DNA from 2 places in the Methylophaga sp. UBA4204 genome. Region 1 is predicted to be linked to the other one. Evidence: riboswitches for the same ligand, from Rfam matches in the RefSeq annotation. Region 1 holds a riboswitch; the other holds the start of a gene.
What was found. Region 1 has a riboswitch for cyclic di-GMP ahead of B3182_RS07080 (VPLPA-CTERM sorting domain-containing protein). Riboswitches for the same ligand answer to the same signal wherever they lie in the genome.

Region 2: it holds a riboswitch for cyclic di-GMP, as region 1 does, so the genes downstream of both, B3182_RS11065 (hypothetical protein) here and B3182_RS07080 (VPLPA-CTERM sorting domain-containing protein) in region 1, are expected to answer to the same signal.

Annotation. Positions count from the first base shown of each region.
Region 1 covers NZ_DFTU01000048.1:56,073-60,290, reverse strand. The annotation lists gene B3182_RS07090 (bifunctional diguanylate cyclase/phosphodiesterase) at 1-1,229, opposite strand, end outside; gene B3182_RS07085 (hypothetical protein) at 1,634-2,113, opposite strand; cyclic di-GMP riboswitch class I at 2,236-2,313, shown strand; gene B3182_RS07080 (VPLPA-CTERM sorting domain-containing protein) at 2,329-2,934, shown strand; gene B3182_RS07075 (PFL family protein) at 3,008-4,218, opposite strand, start outside.
Region 2 covers NZ_DFTU01000077.1:31,112-35,329, reverse strand. The annotation lists cyclic di-GMP riboswitch class I at 150-234, shown strand; gene B3182_RS11075 (hypothetical protein) at 263-787, shown strand; cyclic di-GMP riboswitch class I at 1,110-1,195, shown strand; gene B3182_RS11070 (hypothetical protein) at 1,224-1,748, shown strand; cyclic di-GMP riboswitch class I at 1,959-2,040, shown strand; gene B3182_RS11065 (hypothetical protein) at 2,070-2,588, shown strand; cyclic di-GMP riboswitch class I at 2,744-2,822, shown strand; gene B3182_RS11060 (hypothetical protein) at 2,865-3,368, shown strand; gene B3182_RS11055 (polysaccharide biosynthesis/export family protein) at 3,491-4,042, shown strand; gene B3182_RS11050 (OmpG porin family protein) at 4,081-4,218, shown strand, end outside.

The DNA.
Region 1 (4,218 bases):
AAATACAGCGGCTGGTTGTTTCTTCCTCTGACAATGCTGGTTGTGAGTCTTGCCCAGAAATAGTCCCCATTTTGATGACGATAGCGCTTTTCAATCTGCATATAGGGAATTTGATCAGCAATCAGCCGATCAAGCTCCGCTTGTCCTTTATGCAAATCCTCGGGATGGGTCATTTCCTGATAGGTCATTTGCAGTAGTTCAGTTTCGGAATAGCCGAACATTTCATAAATGGAATGATTGGCTCTTAACCACTGCCCACTCAAGGACAACACCCCCATTCCAATCGCAGCAAATTCAAACGCCTGCCGAAAGCGTTCATCACTCTCACGTTGTTCACGATATATCAGCAAGCTGGTCAAGCCATCAGATAAACGATGACCGATTTCACTGAATAAACGTTTTTCGTCGTTAGTCCACTCTCGCTCATACGAACATTGATGCAAACCAAACACCCAGGGTTTACCGGTTTTTGGATAGATGGCCGTACCGATGATTGAGCGAATATGATGCTCTCTCAGAAATTCGGGTGCATCAGGACTTTCTATAGTGGTAATCAGCGTTACTGGTTCACTGTTGGCCAGATAGGCTTCCAGACCTCGGGCTGCCTCTTCGGTCATCGGGAAATCTGTTCCAGCAGACAGACCACCAGGGTAGTCAGGAGTGGTCTGCTCCATGGGGATATGCCAAGTGGCACTTGCTGGATCACAAGGATATAAAAGCCATGCTCTGTCACATGCAAAACACGACAATATCGCTGCCAGAACATCACTCATCATCTGCTCAAGATCATTGGTGCCCTGAATAGCCCGGTTGACCTGATCCAGACATTCAAGAAACCACAAATGAGACTGATTTTCCTGCTCTGTACGTTTCAGGTCGGTGATATTTTGAAAATAGCCATGCCATACCATTCCGTTTTCTGAATCCGCTTCAGGCATGGCTTTGCAATCCACTAAAACCTTACCTTTCTGAGGGTGTAACACATGCCAACCCAGATTCAGAGGTTGCATCGTTTGAGCTGACTCAGCCATTTTCTGCAGAATAATGCCACGATCATCTGAATCAATGCTCATCCATGCAGACGAGGAATCTTCAATAATTTGTGCTGCGGTAAAACCAAAAATATCAACGATGGAAGCTGTACTGTCGAGAATTGCTATCTGCCGCTCAGACTGCAGACAAAACTTCACTATGGCAACCGGTGAGGTATCGGCTACATAGCTGTTCACGAGAGGCTTTTTGGCTTTGTTTTGGCTGAGGTGGTCATTAGATAGATGGTCAATACCCCGTCTGTTTTTACTTAGCGATTAAGTTGAAATAATTTCAAGGACTTACTGATTCATAACAGGCAATTAAAAATATTTAAACAGAACTGTTAATTGATTTTAACGATCTTAAAATGCCGGGGCATCTTAGGCATATTACCTTTTCATTACAAGGGATAATTCTCACTAAAACCAGGGACTTTTACCTTGGTCGTAATATATTGACTCCAAGGAAAGAAAATAATTTGTCCCGTAGAAATTTAATGCGATTATAGAGATTTATTCTCCAAAAACCTGTGCTCTCCATCTCATCCTCAAGCATGAACTAAAAGCAAGTGGTCTTATGGTTTTTGTGAGCGTTTGATGAGTCAGGTCAGTAGAGTTGTAAAACGTTGGGCGGGAGGTGAGTTTACAAAAACACCTGGATCGTTTTTTTCTGCGAAGCAGACATTTACGATCACATTTTCATAAAGCCAGTAAATATAACCGCCTTCATCCATCCGGTAGCGCCACTGGTACTGACACTGTACCCACCCTTCTTCGAGCGAAGTAAGTAATATCGGTGGTTCATCGGCCTGTAATCGTGGTTTGAACTCCACTGTCTTGACTTTTAAACCAACACGAAAACGATCAATTAAAAAATAATCATCTGTCAGTTGATAGCGAATGCGATTTCCGGAAATATCATCCCCATGCTTATCAAGCAATATTTGCTTATTAGACAAAACAGAAGAGGAGGATTTTAGCGGATAGCGATCAGGTAATCCTGCCCTTGCTTTTTTGTGCGCATCAGAAAGCTGAGATTTATCCCACTGAAAGATAATAATTTGTACAACGAGTTTTTGCATTAATAAGTTACCGGACTAACCGTAAGTGATTTATTAAGTGTATTTGTACCAAAGTACAATTAAAAAACGTCTAAATAAGGATTATTTTGAATCTGTGTCGAACTTTATAAGACACATTTATTTTTAATTTTTGCCAAACTTAATGCGAATTAAGGACGGAAAGTTTCCGGTCTCAAAGTTGAGATTGCTGAACTACAAAAATTGAGGATATATCTATGAAAAACTTAACAAAAATTTTAGCAATATCTGCATTATGTTTTGCTCCAGTTTCCTTTGCTGCAACCATTGATAGCCTATATGATAGCTTTGAAGGTGAAGGTCAGGCGAGTTCTGTCTTAAACTATAACAGCTTCGTTAATTGGGATGTATCAAACGGTACGGTTGATTTGATCAAAAACGGTAATCAATGGGGAATCGTTTGTTCAGTTGGTAGCTTTTGCGTAGATCTGGACGGCTCAACTGGTGACGCAGGAATTTTGTCTTCTAAAAATGGTTTTTCTGCAGGAAAATACAAAGTGAGTTTTGATTTATCTGGTAATCAACGTAATGGTCCTGCTGACCAAGTTTCGGTGTTGTTTGGAGCAGGTGCACTTGTTAATCATCTTCTCTTGGATTGGGATGAAAATTGGCATACCTATAGTTTCCTGGTTGATTTGGTTGATGGGGATAAATTATCTTTTAGAAACTTCGGGGGGGATAATGTTGGAGCGATGCTGGATAACATCCGGGTTTCAGCCGTTCCAATACCAGCAGCAGTTTGGTTATTTGGTTCAGGTTTGATGGGCTTTTTAGCAATGCGTAGAAGAGCGAAAAGCCAGTAATTCTGACGCTTATTTTATCTAAAAAAGCCGTGACAGTTTCTGTCACGGCTTTTTAATTGTTAGCATAAGATGATCAATTGACCAAGCTTTGAATCGGAGCAGGAATACGTCCGCCTAGTCGCACAAAGCGGTTTTCCTGATTCCCCATATTGACAGCCATCACTGGGCCTTCACCCAACAAACCACCAAACCGGACAATATCACCTGCTTTTTTGCCAGGCGCTGGAATCAATCTTGCTGCTGTGGTTTTTTTGTTAATCACACCAATTGCCATTTCATCAGCAATAATCGCGGATAGCATTTCAGCTGAAGTATCTCCAGGTAAAGCCACCATATCCAGGCCAACTGAACAGACTGCCGTCATGGCTTCGAGTTTTTCCAGATTCAAGGTGCCGTTTGCAGCCGACTCAGCAATGGTCAAATCTTCACAAACCGGAATAAACGCACCACTTAAACCACCCACATGTGAGCTGGCAAACGCACCACCTTTTTTCACTGCATCATTGAGCATGGATAAAAATGCGGTACTGCCAGGTGATCCAAAAGCTGGCAAACCGATCGCTTCAAAAATCTCTCCGACACTGTCATTACGATTCGGTGTCGGTGCCAACGACAAGTCGACAATACCAAATGGCAGATTGAGTAATTGTGCCACTTCACGGCCCACCAACTCACCAGCACGTGTCAGTCTGGCTGCTGTTTGTTTAATGACATCCGCCGCACGGCTCAGATCCATATTTTCATCTTCAGCCAAGGCTTTTTCCAAAGCCGCTTTTACTACACCGGGACCACTGACACCAACACTGACAACCGCATCTGCTTCACCGATACCTAAATAAGCACCGGCCATAAACGGTACATCCTGAGGAATATTGGCAAAGACCACTAATTTTGCAGCAGCAAGGCCATCATCGTCTGCAGTGAGTTCTGCAGCCTGTTTGATGATTTGCCCCATCTTGAGAATCGCGTCCATGTTGATACCGGCACGCGTACTGGCCACATTGACGGATGAACAGATTCGTTGCGTTTCCGTCAGCGCCTGTGGAATGGCTTCGATCAAAGCCTGATCGCCCTTACTCATGCCCTTCTCTACCAAAGCAGTAAAACCACCAATAAAATCCACACCCAATTCATGCGCCGCTTTATCAAGCGTTACGGCGACCTCAACTAATTGTTCTGAACTGAAAGGTGCACCGACAACACCGATTGGGCTGATAGAAATCCGTTTATTGGCAACTTCAATACCGTAGCGTCTTTCAATGCGGTTACAGGAAGCCACCAATT
Region 2 (4,218 bases), on a different contig from region 1:
CAATTCACATTTGATTAAACATTTGAGTTAATCCAGCTAAATTTTGTGTCGCAGGGCTCATTATTTGTAACAAATTAACAGTATTGTTCAACCGTCACTTGAGAGCTGTTTCTAAGTGGCTTTATTTGTTGGGAACGAAAATGGTTCCTATTTTAAATCGCCAAACTTGTCGTGAGGCAAGGTCGGAAAGCCACGGGTCTTCAGGTATTATTTGAAGATGGCTGGGTTGCATTGCTTAATTTTTCAATTAAAGGAAATTACGATGAAAAATGCGATGCTATTTTGTATAGCTTTATTGTTCTCAGTTAGTGCTAATGCGGCTACATTGAGTTTATCAACTGTCGGATCAAATGGTGCGACTCAAGAAATCAGTTTAAATAACAACAGCACTGTGCTTGCTGGTGGTACTGTTGCTAATTCAGGTTCTTGGCAATCATTGTTTGATGTTACAACTGATGTTGATACTCCTGTAAGAGTTGAGTGGTCATTTAATCCTTCAACAAGCTTGGATTCAGCTCAATTGGCTTTTGGTCTGATTTCTGGCCCTGGTGGTAATTATGTTGGTTTTCCAACTATTTATAATATCACTGGTGACTTTATCTTTACTGCCATTTTGACTGCAGGTTCATATTTTGCAGTAGATATTCTTAATGCCACTTCAGGTATTTTGAAATATGACCTGTCAATCTCTGCAGTACCAGTACCAGCTGCATTGTGGTTGTTTGCACCAGCACTGTTAGGCTTCTTCGGTTTACGCCGTCAAGCACGGAAAACAGTGGTTGCATAACACCAAATGAGTTAACAATATTGTTAGTTTTAAGAAAAGGGAGCTTCGGCTCCCTTTTTTTGCAGTTATGTACTTGATTCAGTTAGCTATTATTCACAGCATGAAGTGGGACAACCAATAGAATATTGTTATAAAGTTCATTAAATATGGATATTGTGAGAAAAAGAAAATCAGCTATAATCAGCCTGAAATATATAATTTTTTTGCAATAAATTTGTCACTAGTACCATAGTACAATTTCAATCATGCAAATGAAGTAGTAGTGTTTAATCATCACCGAGATATTTCTTGGAGATAAAAAGTTCAGAAACAATGTTGTTTCTGTTTTTGTTGCCAAACTTACCGTGAGGTAAGGTCGGAAAGCCACGGATCTTCTGGCTGGATTATGAAGATGGCCGGGTTGCATTGCTTAATTTTTCAATTAAAGGAAATTATTATGAAAAATGCGATGCTATTTTGTATAGCTTTATTGTTCTCAGTTGGTGCTAATGCCGCTACACTGACATTATCAACAGTTGGTTCTTCAGGTGCTACTCAAAGTATTGATCTGAATAACAACAGTACAGTTCTTGCTGGTGGTACTGTTGCTAATTCAGGAGTTTGGGAATCATTGTTTGATGTTCAAACTGATGTTGATACACCGGTGAAAGTTGAGTGGTCATTTAACCCAACTAACAGCTTGAGTAATGCTCAATTGGCCTTTGGTCTGTTGACTGGCCCTGGTGGTGGTTATGTTGGTGCGCCAACTATTTTTAACATCACTGGTGATTTTATCTTTACTGCTATTTTGACAGCGGGATCATTCTTTGGTGTTGATATTTTTAATGCCACATCAGATGTTCTGAAATACGACCTGTCAATTTCTGCAGTACCAGTACCAGCTGCATTATGGTTATTTGCTCCAGCATTGATGGGCTTTTTCGGTTTACGTCGTAAAGCACTGAAAACAGCTGCTGCATAGTAACAAATGAGTTAACAATATTGTTGGTTCAAGGAAAGGGGGCTTCGGCTCCCTTTTCTTTGTGGGGCTCAATATCATCAAAAGACTCTAAAATTTTGCATCTGCGATTTACCTACCTGATTTGAAAAATCCACAAAAACTGTTAGTCTGTAACTGAACTTTCAGGAATATAAGAAAGTCTCAATTTTAGAAACAATTCTGTTTCTATCTTCAATATAAAGCCAAACTTGTCGTGAGGCAGGGTCGGAAAGCTACGGATCTTTAATTGACTAAAGATGGCCGGGCTGCATTGCTTATTTTTTCACTTAGAAGGAAATTGCTATGAAAAAAGCGATGCTATTATGTATAGCCTTTTTATTCTCTGCTGGTGCAAACTCAGCAACTCTTAATTTAACAGCTGAGGGCTCAAATGGGGCATCCCAACAGCAAGTCACCTTAAATAAGAACAATGTTGTTTTAGGTGGTGGTGTTGTTGAAAGCTCCAGATCAAATTGGAGTTCAATGTTTAACGTCACAGCAGATACAAATACTGCGGTTGATGTTGAATGGTCATTTAACCCAGTGAGAAATCTGGTTTCTGCTACTGTAGCAATTTTTGCATTAGATGGTAGTTTTACAGAAACGTACGATATAACGGGCGATTTTACTTTTTCGGCCATATTGTCAGCAGGTAAAACTTACGGTTTGGATATTTTAGATGCTACATCACATGCATTAAAATATGATGTGTCAGTTACCTCATTATCAGAAGTGCCTGTACCAGCCGCATTATTTTTATTCGCTCCCGCCTTATTAGGATTGATTGGCTTGCGTCGTAGAGCCAAGATGACTGCAGGCTGAAACGGTTAGGAGAAATAAAAAGGGAGCTTGAAGCTCCCTTTTTTATATATTTTTTGTCAGAAAAGACTCTGTACAAACTGAATAAAAAACGTTATGGTTAAATTAACTTCCTTAAAAAGCTGGGAAGTTTTCACAATGGAAAGGATTTCTTCTTTCCTATCAATAGCCAAACCTGTTGTGAGGCGGGGGCGGAAAGCCACGGGTCTTACCTTGTAAGATCGCCGGGTTGCATTGCTTAACTTAATCTATAAATCAAACCCCTTAAAGGAGCGACTTATGAAAAAAGCGATGCTTTTCTTTATGACGTTATTTTTCTCAATTAGTGTAAATGCAGCAACCTTAAATTTGACCACCGCCGGATCATCAGGTGCTACGCAAGAAGTTAGCTTAAATAACAACGATGTTGTATTAGGCCACGGAACGGTAGATGAGCCAAACACCAACTGGTCATCATTTTTTGATCTATCTACAGATCAAAATACACCCGTTAAAATTGTATGGTCATTTAATCCAGAAGCAAATCTAAGTTCAGCTACCGTATCGTTATTTGAGATGGGTGGTGCTGTTATCGATCAGTTTAATCTCATCTCAGATTACTCATTTACCGCCACGCTTATGACTGGTATAAACTATGGTTTGGATATCTTTAGTGCTTCTTCTGATGAGCTGAAATATGATGTTTCAGTATCGGCTGTGCCTATTCCAGCAGCGCTTTTTCTCTTCGCACCTGCCTTATTCGGCCTATTGGGACTGCGTTTACGTGCTAAATCAAAAGCGTAAAACTGATTAATTCAATAATAATATCCAGTTAAAATAAGGGAGCAGAAATGCTCCCTTTTTTTATGCTTAAATAACGTGTTATCATCCGAAGCGAAAGTAATTTATAAACATGGAGAAGAATAATGAATAAATTGATAAATGCAGTGTTGCTATTAGCGGCACTTTCGATTGGAACAGTTGTTCATGCTTCAGAACCTTATACACTTAATGCAGGTGACATGTTAAGCATTTCAGTTTGGAATGAAGATGCCCTGCAGAAAGAAGTCGTTATTCTTCCAGATGGTACTATTTCGTTTCCCTTAGCTGGCCAAATAAACGCGAAAGATAAAACGGTAGTTGAAGTAGAAACCGAACTTAAAGAAAAACTTTCAGAATATATCTCGGATCCAGTCGTTAACGTTACCGTAAATCGGGTTTCAGGTAACACTGTACATATTCTAGGTAAAGTCCAGACTCCCGGCTCCTTTGGAATGAGTCAACCGCTTGATGCAATGCAAGCTTTGAGTTTGGCTGGTGGACTTACGACTTATGCGAAAGAAAACGACATTATCATTTTGCGTAGAGATGGAATGAAACAGCAAATCATTCCGGTCTATTACGCAAATATTAAACAAGGCAAATCACTTGAATCTAACGTGCTGCTTGAAAGCGGTGATGTCATTATTATTCCTTAATGAGGAATAATAATTATCGACACCAAAATGGAGTCAGCATGAAAATAAAAATTATTATGTCGGTTTTGGTAGCAAGCATGTTCCAATCCAATATCGCCAGTTCAGCCGAATACATTATTGGTGCCGATTTTTCTCCAACATTCAGTTATGATGACAATGTTCAGTTACAAGAAGAT